2 regions of the Bradyrhizobium sp. CB82 genome follow, and region 2 is predicted to be linked to the other one. Evidence: predicted binding sites of a transcription regulator. Region 2 holds the regulator's gene; the other holds the start of a gene.
What was found. Region 2 encodes HrcA, which represses chaperone genes, less so after heat shock. Its sites were predicted from a motif close to GTTAGCACTCNCNNNNNGNGAGTGCTAAC; they were not measured.
Positions count from the first base shown of each region.

Region 1 (5,274 bases), on a different replicon from region 2:
CCGGTTCTGTCGGCGTCGAACTAAAGGTTAGGTTTGCGGTGATCGTTGATTTTTCAAACTTGCCGTCGCCTAACACCTCTCCCGTCTCCAATTCTAGCAGTCCGCCTGTTAGATAGACGTCGTAAGAGGTTTGGAAGAGCCTGCTTTCAGACCAATCACTTCCATATCCGGTGTGCTCCTCCATCCGGAGCGATTGAAACCATAGTGTCAACGTCTGCATTGGATTGCCCCATTTTTATCCCAGGGTCTTGTCTTCGGACCGGGAATTTCGCTCCGTAGCCATTCCGCAATATCCGTTCGCTTCTGTTTATCCACTCATGATCGAGTGCCCCTTCCTTCTTGCAATTCCTGGAAGAGAAACGAGAAATAAGAAGCCATGACTCCCGCCGAACCGCACATCAGCATCAACGGCCGGCCGCTGACCGAGGCGCAGGCGATGACGGTGCGCGTGGCAGTCAAGCCGGATGCGCGGTCTGGTCAAGCGATCTCATCAGCCCAGCCAGCGAGGTCCTTGATCGCACATTGCATGCTATCATAAGCGGCAACGTTGTTGGTAGACGTGAGAACGGTGTAGCCCTTGTTCAGTGCCACCGCCGCCGTGTGGCGTTCGACGTGGCTATCGTAGGCACCTCGCGAAAACCCCAAATTCAACTCCTCCGTAATCCGGGCGGCCCGCACTTCCACATGTGTGGTCAACTGAAGCCGCTTCACAATGTGCGGAGCGAGTTCTTTTGCCTCGTCTTCGTAAAGGTCCTTGAACTCCTGCCACGCCCAGCTCGGCACGCCGATTGTGCCGTCCTCCAAACGCGCGATCAGCGTCGCCTTCAGATTGCCGGATGCCGTTGCCAGTTCATACAAACCGCTCGTGTCGATGACGCACGAGCAGTCAGACTCCGGCTTTTTAGCCATCATCGAGCTCCAGATTCCGGAGCTCGTTAGCTGAAAGGGAGTTCACATAGTCTCGAAGCAGGACTTCTGATACTTCGGCTTCAGCCCAGACGCACGATAGAGATCAATTTCGCTAATCAGTCCCTGATCCAAAAATCGCTTAAAGTCTTTGGCAAATGCGAACCCAAATTTTGCGAGCTTTACCTTTTCCTGTGCAGGCGGTTGTTTGCCTCCGCCACCCTATTTGGAATAGTCGGGATTGTCGCTATGGACCAACGAAAGCCATTTGCTGTGGCTCCGACGTCGGAACGGCTATTCTTCAGCTATACGGAGAATTGGGGATTGCCCCGCTGGAGCGGCGAATCTCCCGAATCAGGAGGCTTTTCCGGGTACCCGAACCGGACCGCCCTGCGGGTGAACTTGAGGAGGAGTTGAACTGGGTCGAAAGCCGGTATGAACTCTTCAAGATCGAATTTTTCCGAGAGTACCGCTGGTGCGTCGTGCTCAACACCGTTGTTGCCCTTGTTTTGGCGGCGCTTCTCGTCGTTATCGCATTGAAGGCCGATGATCAAATATCGGACGGGTATGAATGGTTTGCTGTCTTCGCCATAGCGGCTTCCTACCTCCCCGCGCCTTGTATTTTTGGTTCTCTTTGGGTGGACGCGCAGAGGCGCGTAAAGCCCTTGGAAGCCAAAGCAGATAGCATCGAGAAGCGGGCGCTTGACCACGTTCCGCTCAGTACACCCGAGGCGAGTTAGTCAAGGGTAAATTTCCCCACATGCTGCTCTCTTGTCGGGTCCTCCGGTTGGCTGGGTTCAGCGGGCGCTTCCTTCCATTCTTGGCATGAAGGCCCCTTGCTTGGCCGCGCTGAGCGGTCAATCTCCGCAGCCCGCAAGGGGCGCGCCTTTAGGCGCGCTGGATTGACGGCGAAAGCGCCTGCCGAGCGATAATGTGCCATGCCAGAAAGGCCTGACAGCGAAGTTCATGATCTTCATCTTCACACGCCGTTTGGCGCGTCTTCTCGCCCGCAAGCGTGACGTCACGTGTACAGCGGCATTGGCACCGGCGACGAAATCCGAGGCGAGCCCGCTATCAGGCGCTGATCGCGCCGCAGCCTTGTATTCGGTCGATTCTTTGAGGATCGAACCATGATGCAGTCATGCGCATCGGCGGCGAGCTCCGGGGCGGTGGGTCCATCCTTGACCGCGGCTTGAAAGTCCAACGAGTAGCTCTCCCAGACGGAGCTAGGGCGCATCATTCTCGCTACAGAACCCGCGCGATAAGATGGACCATCGCGTACGGGCTTTTCTTGTTACGCTTTTTGTTTGCGGCAGGGGGCGAGGACAACAATGTGAGCGAGTTATAAATAGAAATATAAGTTTTAAGTTGCAATCACATCCCTCTTGCGCCCCAGTATCACTGGTATATGTGAGAGCGGTTGGCACTCGTGCATTGCGACTGCCAACCCAAAGAATATTCATAAAGTGAGGGAGGACTGCATGAAATTCCGCCCGCTTCACGACCGCGTCGTGGTCAAGCGCATCGAAGCTGAGGAGAAGTCCGCTGGCGGCATCATCATTCCCGACACGGCCAAGGAAAAGCCCTCTCAGGGCGAAGTCATCGCCGTAGGTCCGGGCGGCCGCGACGAGAACGGCAAGCTGATCCCGATCGACGTGCAGGTCGGCGACCGCGTGCTGTTCGGCAAGTGGTCGGGCACCGAGGTCAAGATCGACGGCCAGGACCTGTTGATCATGAAGGAAAGCGACATCATGGGGGTGCTCGAAGCTCCCGCTTCGAAGAAGAAGGCCGCCTGATCAACCGCTCGCACCGCTCACCCTGAGAGCTTGCCAATCTTTCTCGTTTTGCGTGGTCATCGAAGGATGTGGCAGTTCCTCGTCGTGGCAACGCGTGGGCTGGGCGGCTGTGGCGAGGTTGGGGGATGTCGATGAACGCTCCTCTATGCGCTAGCGAGGCGGTTGCCTTGCAGGATGTTGTTGGCGAGGGCGTACCAGAGCACGACGGCGCGGACCTTTTCGAAGCCGCGCACGGTCAATTGGCGCAGGTCCCAGTTGCGCCAGCGGGCATGTATGCACTCGCAAATCGACCGGGGCTTGTATCGGGCCTTGCCCTCTTCGCTCGCCATGCGCGCACGCCAGGCCAACACCCCCGGGCCGTCGCCGCGTCGCGGTAGATGGGGATCGGTGCCGTGCTTGGATTGAGTGGGCGGGCAAAAGATATCGATGCCCTCGGCGTGCGCCCACTCGATGTCCTCGGCACTGCCAAAGCCGCCATCGACGAGATGGTCCTTGGGCAACCCGCCAGGACGCGCGCGCTGCCGCTCCAGCATGGGCCGCATCAGGCCGCGGTCGGACCCGGTGTTGCAGACCTTGATGTCAACGACGATCGGCTGGCCGGCGGCACTCGTCACCTGCACGTTGTAGGCGGGGCGGAAGCCGCCGTCGGCCATCTTCATGACCCGTGCGTCGGCGTCTGTCGTGGAGGCCCGCGGCTCTTTCGGCTTCTTGCCGTTGCCGCGCTTTTCTTCGCGCTCCTTGCGCTGCTGCTTGATTTCGGCGAGCGCCGTCTGCGCCGCTTTGACGCGCGCTCTGCGCTCACGCGCGGCGCGCTCCTTGGCGGCCTTCATGCGCTGATTGCTAGCATCCGAACGAGCGTCAACCTCGCGTTTGAGGTCTTCCACCACCGCCTCAGCCAAGGCCAGGTGCCGATCGAGCGTCGCCTCCCGCCGGAACGAAGCGGCCCCGGCGCTGGCCCGGACCCGAACACCGTCCTGCGCCAGCGTTTCCAGATTGACGAGGCCGACCTTCGCCAGCACCGCCAAATGCTCGCAAAGCAGCCGGTCGAGCAGGTCGGCGCAACCGACCCGGAAGTCCGCCAGCGTGTGATGGTTCACCGACACCCCGCCACACAGCCAACGATAGGCGTCATGGCTCTCGCAAAGCCGCTCCAACGCGCGCGCGCTGCCGACGCCCTCGCTGGTGGCATAGAGCCACAGCGCCAGCAAAAGCCGCGGCGATGTCGCGGGGTGACCAGGCCGATCGCCCCGCGCTTTGATCCGGTTCTCCAGCTCACTCAGGTCGAGTTCCTCGACATAGGACCAGATCAGGCGCACCGGATGGTCTTCCCCGATCAGGCTCTCGATATCCACTGCTCGCAACTCGATTTGATCGCGTTGGGGCTCACGAAGTCGCGGCGCTGCGAGCGGCGCCGCACCGGCTTGCGGCTTTGCCTGCTCCGGCAGATCCCCAAACAATTCATCAGCGGCCATCATCCCTCCTGCGAATCCATCACCGCAAGAGAATCACACAGCACCAGCTTTCGGCTATACCGCTTGCGAGCAGTCAAAAAGATTCACAGCCTCTGAGGAGCGCCTGCCAGTTCTACCTCGCAGGTGAGAGACGAATTTCAATTCTGGGAGGACAAATATGTCAGCTAAAGAAGTCAAACTAGGCGTCGATGCCCGCGATCGCATGCTGCGTGGCGTGGACATCCTTGCCAATGCCGTGAAGGTCACCCTCGGCCCGAAGGGTCGCAACGTCGTCCTCGACAAGTCGTTCGGCGCGCCCCGCATCACCAAAGACGGCGTTGCCGTCGCCAAAGAGATCGAGCTCGAGGACAAGTTCGAGAACATGGGCGCGCAGATGGTGCGGGAAGTGGCGTCGAAGGCGGCGGATGCTGCCGGCGACGGCACCACTACCGCGACCGTGCTGGCCGCCGCGATCGTCCGTGAAGGCGCCAAGTCAGTTGCCGCCGGCATGAACCCGATGGACCTCAAGCGTGGTATCGACCTCGCCGTCGACGCCGTCGTCGCCGACCTCGAGAAGAACTCCAAGAAGGTCACCTCGAACGACGAGATCGCCCAGGTCGGCACCATCTCCGCCAATGGCGATGCCGAAGTCGGTAAGTTCCTCGCCGATGCCATGAAGAAGGTCGGCAACGAGGGTGTCATCACCGTCGGGGAAGCCAAGTCGCTCGAGACCGAGCTCGACGTCGTCGAGGGCATGCAGTTCGACCGCGGCTACATCTCGCCCTACTTCGTCACCAATGCGGACAAGATGCGCGCTGAAATGGAAGACGCCTACGTCCTGATATACGAGAAAAAGCTCTCCTCGTTGAACGAGCTGCTGCCGCTGCTCGAGGCCGTGGTGCAGAGCGGCAAGCCGCTCGTCATCGTCGCAGAGGACGTCGAGGGCGAGGCGCTCGCCACGCTCGTGGTGAACCGTCTGCGCGGCGGCCTGAAGGTCGCGGCCGTGAAGGCGCCGGGCTTCGGCGATCGCCGCAAGGCCATGCTGCAGGACATCGCGATCCTGACCGGCGGCCAGGCAATCTCGGAAGATCTCGGCATCAAGCTCGAGAACGTCACGCTCA
Region 1 covers NZ_CP121651.1:537,452-542,725, forward strand. The annotation lists gene QA640_RS46475 (hypothetical protein) at 1-220, opposite strand, end outside; gene QA640_RS46480 (hypothetical protein) at 478-909, opposite strand; gene QA640_RS46485 (hypothetical protein) at 1,320-1,646, shown strand; gene groES (co-chaperone GroES) at 2,388-2,702, shown strand; gene QA640_RS46495 (IS1182 family transposase) at 2,846-4,177, opposite strand; gene groL (chaperonin GroEL) at 4,332-5,274, shown strand, end outside.
Region 1: the regulator HrcA is predicted to act here: its motif matches at 2,326-2,354, upstream of groES (co-chaperone GroES).

Region 2 (5,274 bases):
TTTCCGCGCCTTCTCCGGTCGCTACCGCACGAAATATGGCGCTGAGCCGGTGCGCACGGCGACGCTCGCCTATGATGCAGTGGCGCTCGTCGCAGCGCTCGCGCGCACCCAAGGCACCACGCGCTTCTCCCAGGACGTTCTCACCAACCCATCCGGTTTTGCCGGCATCGACGGTCTGTTCCGCTTCCGCGCCGACGGCACCAATGAGCGCGGCCTTGCGGTCATGAAGGTGACGACCGGCGGCGGCGTCGCCGTCGCGGGCTCGCCGAAGAGTTTTGGGGCATAGCGTATTTATAGGGCCGTAGGGTAGGCAAAGGCGCGAATGCGCCGTGCCCACCATCTTTCTCAAGATTGCTGCAAGCGGTGGGCACGCTTCGCTTTGCCAACCCTACGGCACTCCGCTACGCTGCCAGATCCGCCACCACCGCATCGAGCACCGGAAATCCGCTGCTGGTCACGCGCAGGCGGCCGGTTGTGTCAACGGTGATGGCACCTTCCTCGCGCAACAGCGCGATGCGGCGCGGATCGAGCGGGCGGCCGGCGAGCGCGGCGTAGCGCTTGGGGTCGATGCCTTCGGCGAGGCGCAATCCCATCAGCAAGAACTCGTCGGCGCGCTCTTCGCTGTTCAGGAGTTCGTCGGTGACGACGCCGTCGCCGTTGGTCTCGACGCGCATCAGCCAGGCTTCCGGGCGCTTCTCGGTGGCGGTCGCGTGCCTGATGCCGTCGATGTCGAGGCGGCCATGGGCGCCGGGGCCGATGCCGGCATATTCCTCGCCGCGCCAGTAGACCAGATTGTGCCGGCACTCGGCGCCGCGGCGTGCGTGGTTGGAAATCTCGTAGGCGGGCAGGCCGAGCTTGTCGCAGGTCTCCTGCGTGACGTCATAGAGCGCGCGCGCGACCGCCTCGTCAGGCGTCTTCAATTTGCCGGCCTGGTGCAGGCCGAAGAACGGCGTGCCTTCCTCGATGGTGAGCTGGTAGAGCGACAAATGCTCGGCGGCTTCCTCGATGGCGTGGCGGAGCTCACCCTCCCACATCGCCGGCGTCTGGTCCGGGCGCGCGTAGATCAGGTCGAACGAGTAGCGGTCGAACGAGCGGCGCGCGATGGCAACCGCATCGAGCGCCTCGCGTGCACTGTGCAGGCGGCCCAGCATCTTCAGCGAGACATCGTCCAGCGCCTGCACGCCGAGCGAGACGCGGTTGACGCCGGCTGTGCGATAGCCGGCAAAGCGGGTCGCCTCGACGCTGGTGGGATTGGCTTCCAGCGTGACTTCGACGTCGCTTGCGACGCGCCAGTGCTTGCCGATCGCCTCCAGCACGGCGCCGACGGTTGCGGGCTGCATCAGGGACGGCGTGCCGCCGCCGAGGAAGATGGAGGTGACTTCGCGGCCGGGCGCGCGCTCGGCCGTGGTCTCGATCTCGCGGCCGAAGGCGCGGGCAAAGCGTGCCTCGTCGATCGCGGCGTGGCGGACATGGCTGTTGAAGTCGCAATAAGGACACTTCGACAGGCAGAACGGCCAGTGCACGTAGACGCCGAAGGCTTCCTTTTCAGCGCGGCTCAAGGCAGATCTCCGCAAGTTTCACGAAGGCGCGGGCGCGGTGCGACAGGCCAAGGCCCAACGGTGGCAGGCCGTGCTTCTCGATGCTTTCCATCTCGCCAAAGGTGCGCGTGTGGCCGTCGGGCAAGAACATCGGGTCGTAGCCGAAGCCCGCCGTGCCGCGCGGCGGCCAGACCAGCGTACCGTCGACGCGCGCCTCGACCTCCTCGAGATGGTGGTCGGGCCAGGCGACGCAAAGCGCGGAGACGAAATGCGCTTTGCGCTTGTCGGGCGCGGTGGCGCCGCGCTCCTGCAACAAGCGCTCGATCTGCGCCATCGCCGCGGCAAAGTCCTTTTTGGGGCCCGCCCAGCGCGCGCTGTAAATTCCGGGCGCGCCGTCGAGCGCATCGACCACGATGCCGGAATCATCGGCGAAGGCCGGAAGCCCCATAACCTTCGCAGCGGCGATCGCCTTGATCGCGGCATTGTTGCGAAAATCTTTGCCGGTCTCCTCCGGCTCGGGCAGGCCAAGCTCGCCGGCCGAGACCGCCTCGACGCCGTGTGGCGCGAGCAGCTCCCGCATCTCGGCAAGCTTGCCGGGATTATGGGTCGCGATGATCAGCTTGCCTGTGATTCGCCGGTGCATGGCTTATTGACTACGCCACCGCCATTTTCTGCAAGTCCACGAGACGCGCGACACCCTTGCGCGCCAGCGCCATCAACGACAGGAACTCGTCTTGCGTGAACGGCTCGCGTTCCGCGGTGCCCTGCACCTCGATGATGCGGCCATCGCCGGTCATGACGAAGTTTGCGTCGGTCTCGGCTTCGGAATCCTCGGCGTAGTCGAGATCCAGCACCGGCGTGCCCTGATAGATGCCGCAGGAGATTGCGGCGACGTTATCGCGCATCACGTTGGCCTTGATCATGTTGCGCGTCTTCATCCAGTTGATGCAGTCGGCCAGCGCGACCCAGGCACCGGTGATCGAGGCCGTGCGCGTACCGCCGTCGGCCTGGAGCACGTCGCAATCGACCGTGATCTGGCGTTCGCCGAGCGCTTCGAGATCGACGATGGCGCGAAGCGAGCGGCCGATCAGGCGCTGGATCTCGACGGTGCGGCCGCTCTGCTTGCCGGCGGAAGCCTCGCGGCGCGTCCGTTCCGAGGTCGCGCGCGGCAGCATGCCGTATTCGGCGGTGACCCAGCCGCGGCCCTGGCCCTTCAGCCAGGGCGGCAGGCGGTCTTCCAGCGTCGCGGTGACCAGCACATGGGTGTCGCCGAATTTTACCAGGCAGGAGCCTTCCGCATATTTGACCACGCCGCGCTCCAGCGTCACGGGGCGCAATTCGTCGGGCGCACGGCGGCTTGGCCGCATGGGAAATCCTCCAAAACTCGCAGGGAAAAGGCTGTTCGCGGTGCTTGTAGGAGCGGGAAGGGGGCCCGGCAAGGGCTTTTCCCCGCTCCGGCCAAAGACGCGCTTGTCAGGGGCCTTCCGGATGGACAAATTATGTGCATCTGAGAGGAGTTACCGTCTGTGGCCCATCACGATCCGATTCATCTGATCGCGCCGCGCGCGGGCCTCGCCCAGCTCAACGAGCGTTCTCGCGACATCTTTCGTCAAATCGTCGAAAGTTATCTGGCGACCGGCGAGCCGGTCGGCTCGCGCAATATTTCCCGCCTGATCGCGCTGCCGCTGTCGCCGGCCTCGGTGCGCAACGTCATGGCCGATCTGGAACAGCTCGGCCTGATCTACGCCCCGCATACCTCCGCCGGCCGGCTGCCGACGGAACTCGGCTTGCGCTTCTTTGTCGACGCCCTGATGCAGGTCGGCGAGCTCAACGAGGCCGAGCGGCAATCGATCCAGAGCCAGCTCACCACTGTCGGCCACGCGCAATCGGTCGAGGCGGTCCTCGAGGAGGCGCTGACGCGGCTGTCGGGCCTCACCCGCGCCGCGGCCGTGGTGTTGACGCCGAAGTCCAATGCGCGGCTGAAACATATCGAATTCGTCCGCCTGGAACCCGAGCGGGCGCTGGTGATCCTGGTCGGCGAGGATGGCCAGGTCGAAAACCGCGTGCTGACGCTGCCGCCCGGGGTTCCCTCCTCGGCGCTCACCGAGGCTTCCAACTTCCTCAATGCCCGTATCCGGGGCCGCACCCTGGCCGAGGCTCGGCTCGAGCTGGAAACCGCACTGGGCCAGGCACGCGCCGAGCTCGACCAGCTCACCCAGAAGGTCATTTCGGCGGGCATCGCGAGCTGGTCCGGCGGCGAGAGCGAGGACCGCCAGCTCATCGTGCGCGGCCACGCCAATCTGCTGGAAGACCTGCATGCGCTGGAGGATCTCGAGCGGGTGCGGTTGTTGTTCGACGATCTCGAGACCAAGCGCGGCGTGATCGACCTGCTCGGGCGTGCCGAGACCGCGGAGGGCGTGCGTATCTTCATCGGCTCGGAGAACAAGCTGTTCTCGCTGTCGGGTTCCTCGACGATCATCTCGCCCTATCGGGATGCCGCCGGTCACATCGTCGGCGTTTTGGGCGTGATCGGGCCGACGCGGCTGAATTATGCCCGCGTGATCCCGACCGTAGACTATGCCGCCCGCATCGTCAGCCGCCTCCTGGGTGGCTGACACCCGTTTTCGCCTGATCACGGGCGCTTGATTTTCGCGCTGCGAAGCACGATATCCCGGTCGAGAAAAAATCCCTTGAGACCAGTTCGAGAAGGCAGCCGATGACCGATCAAGACCGGCAACCCGAAGACACGACCGCGCCGACCGGCGAGCCCGTTGTGTCGAAGCCGTATGTGATGCCCGACGATCCGGAGCCCGGTTCGGTCGAGACCTTGCAGAAGGAAGCCGCCGAAGCGCGCGACCGGATGCTGCGGACGCTGGCCGAGATGGAGAATTTGCGCAAGCGCACCACCAAGGAGGTCGCCGACGCCAGGCTCTACGGGATCACCGGTTTTGCGCGCGACGTGCTCGATATCGCCGACAACCTCCAGCGTGCGCTCGATGCGGTGCCGGCCGAGGCGCGTGCCAATGCCGATCCCGGCCTGACCGCGCTGATCGAGGGCGTGGAACTCACCGAGCGCTCGCTGCTCAACGCGCTGGAGAAGCACGGCGTGAAGAAGTTCGATCCGCAGGGCCAGAAGTTCGATCCGAACTTCCAGCAGGCGATGTTCGAGGTGCCCGATCCGTCGGTGCCGTCGGGCACCGTGGTGCAGGTCGTGCAGGCCGGCTACACCATCGGCGAGCGCGTGCTGCGCCCGGCTCTCGTCGGGGTCGCCAAGGGCGGCGCCAAGGCGGCAGCCGCCGCCAACACCAACGAGCCGAACAACGCGGCGTAAGCCGCGCCTCGCCACGCGCACGACACGAGACCCCCATTCTGAGGAGCCGCGTTAGCGGCGTCTCGAAGGATGGAGGCCCCGCTGCTGCATCTCGGCCTTCATGGTTCGAGACGGCGCTTCGCGCCTTCTCACCATGAGGGTCAGGTAGCTTACGCCGTCACCGCGATATCGCCCGATTGGATCCGCTTCACGCCGGCCTTCGCCATGTCGGCCCAGGCCTTTGCCAGCGAGCCCTGGGTGTCGATGCCGCGGCAGGCGTCTTCCACCACATAGACCTCGAAGCCCGTCTTGCGCGCGTCGAGCGCAGTCCAGGCTACGCAGAAATCGGTGGCGAGCCCTGCGACGAACACGCGCTTGATCTTGCGCGACTTCAGGTAAGCGGCGAGCCCCGTGGTGGTCTTGCCG
Region 2 covers NZ_CP121650.1:205,055-210,328, forward strand. The annotation lists gene QA640_RS00925 (penicillin-binding protein activator) at 1-286, shown strand, start outside; gene hemW (radical SAM family heme chaperone HemW) at 402-1,559, opposite strand; gene rdgB (RdgB/HAM1 family non-canonical purine NTP pyrophosphatase) at 1,546-2,181, opposite strand; gene rph (ribonuclease PH) at 2,192-2,905, opposite strand; gene hrcA (heat-inducible transcriptional repressor HrcA) at 3,065-4,153, shown strand; gene grpE (nucleotide exchange factor GrpE) at 4,255-4,869, shown strand; gene pncA (bifunctional nicotinamidase/pyrazinamidase) at 5,019-5,274, opposite strand, start outside.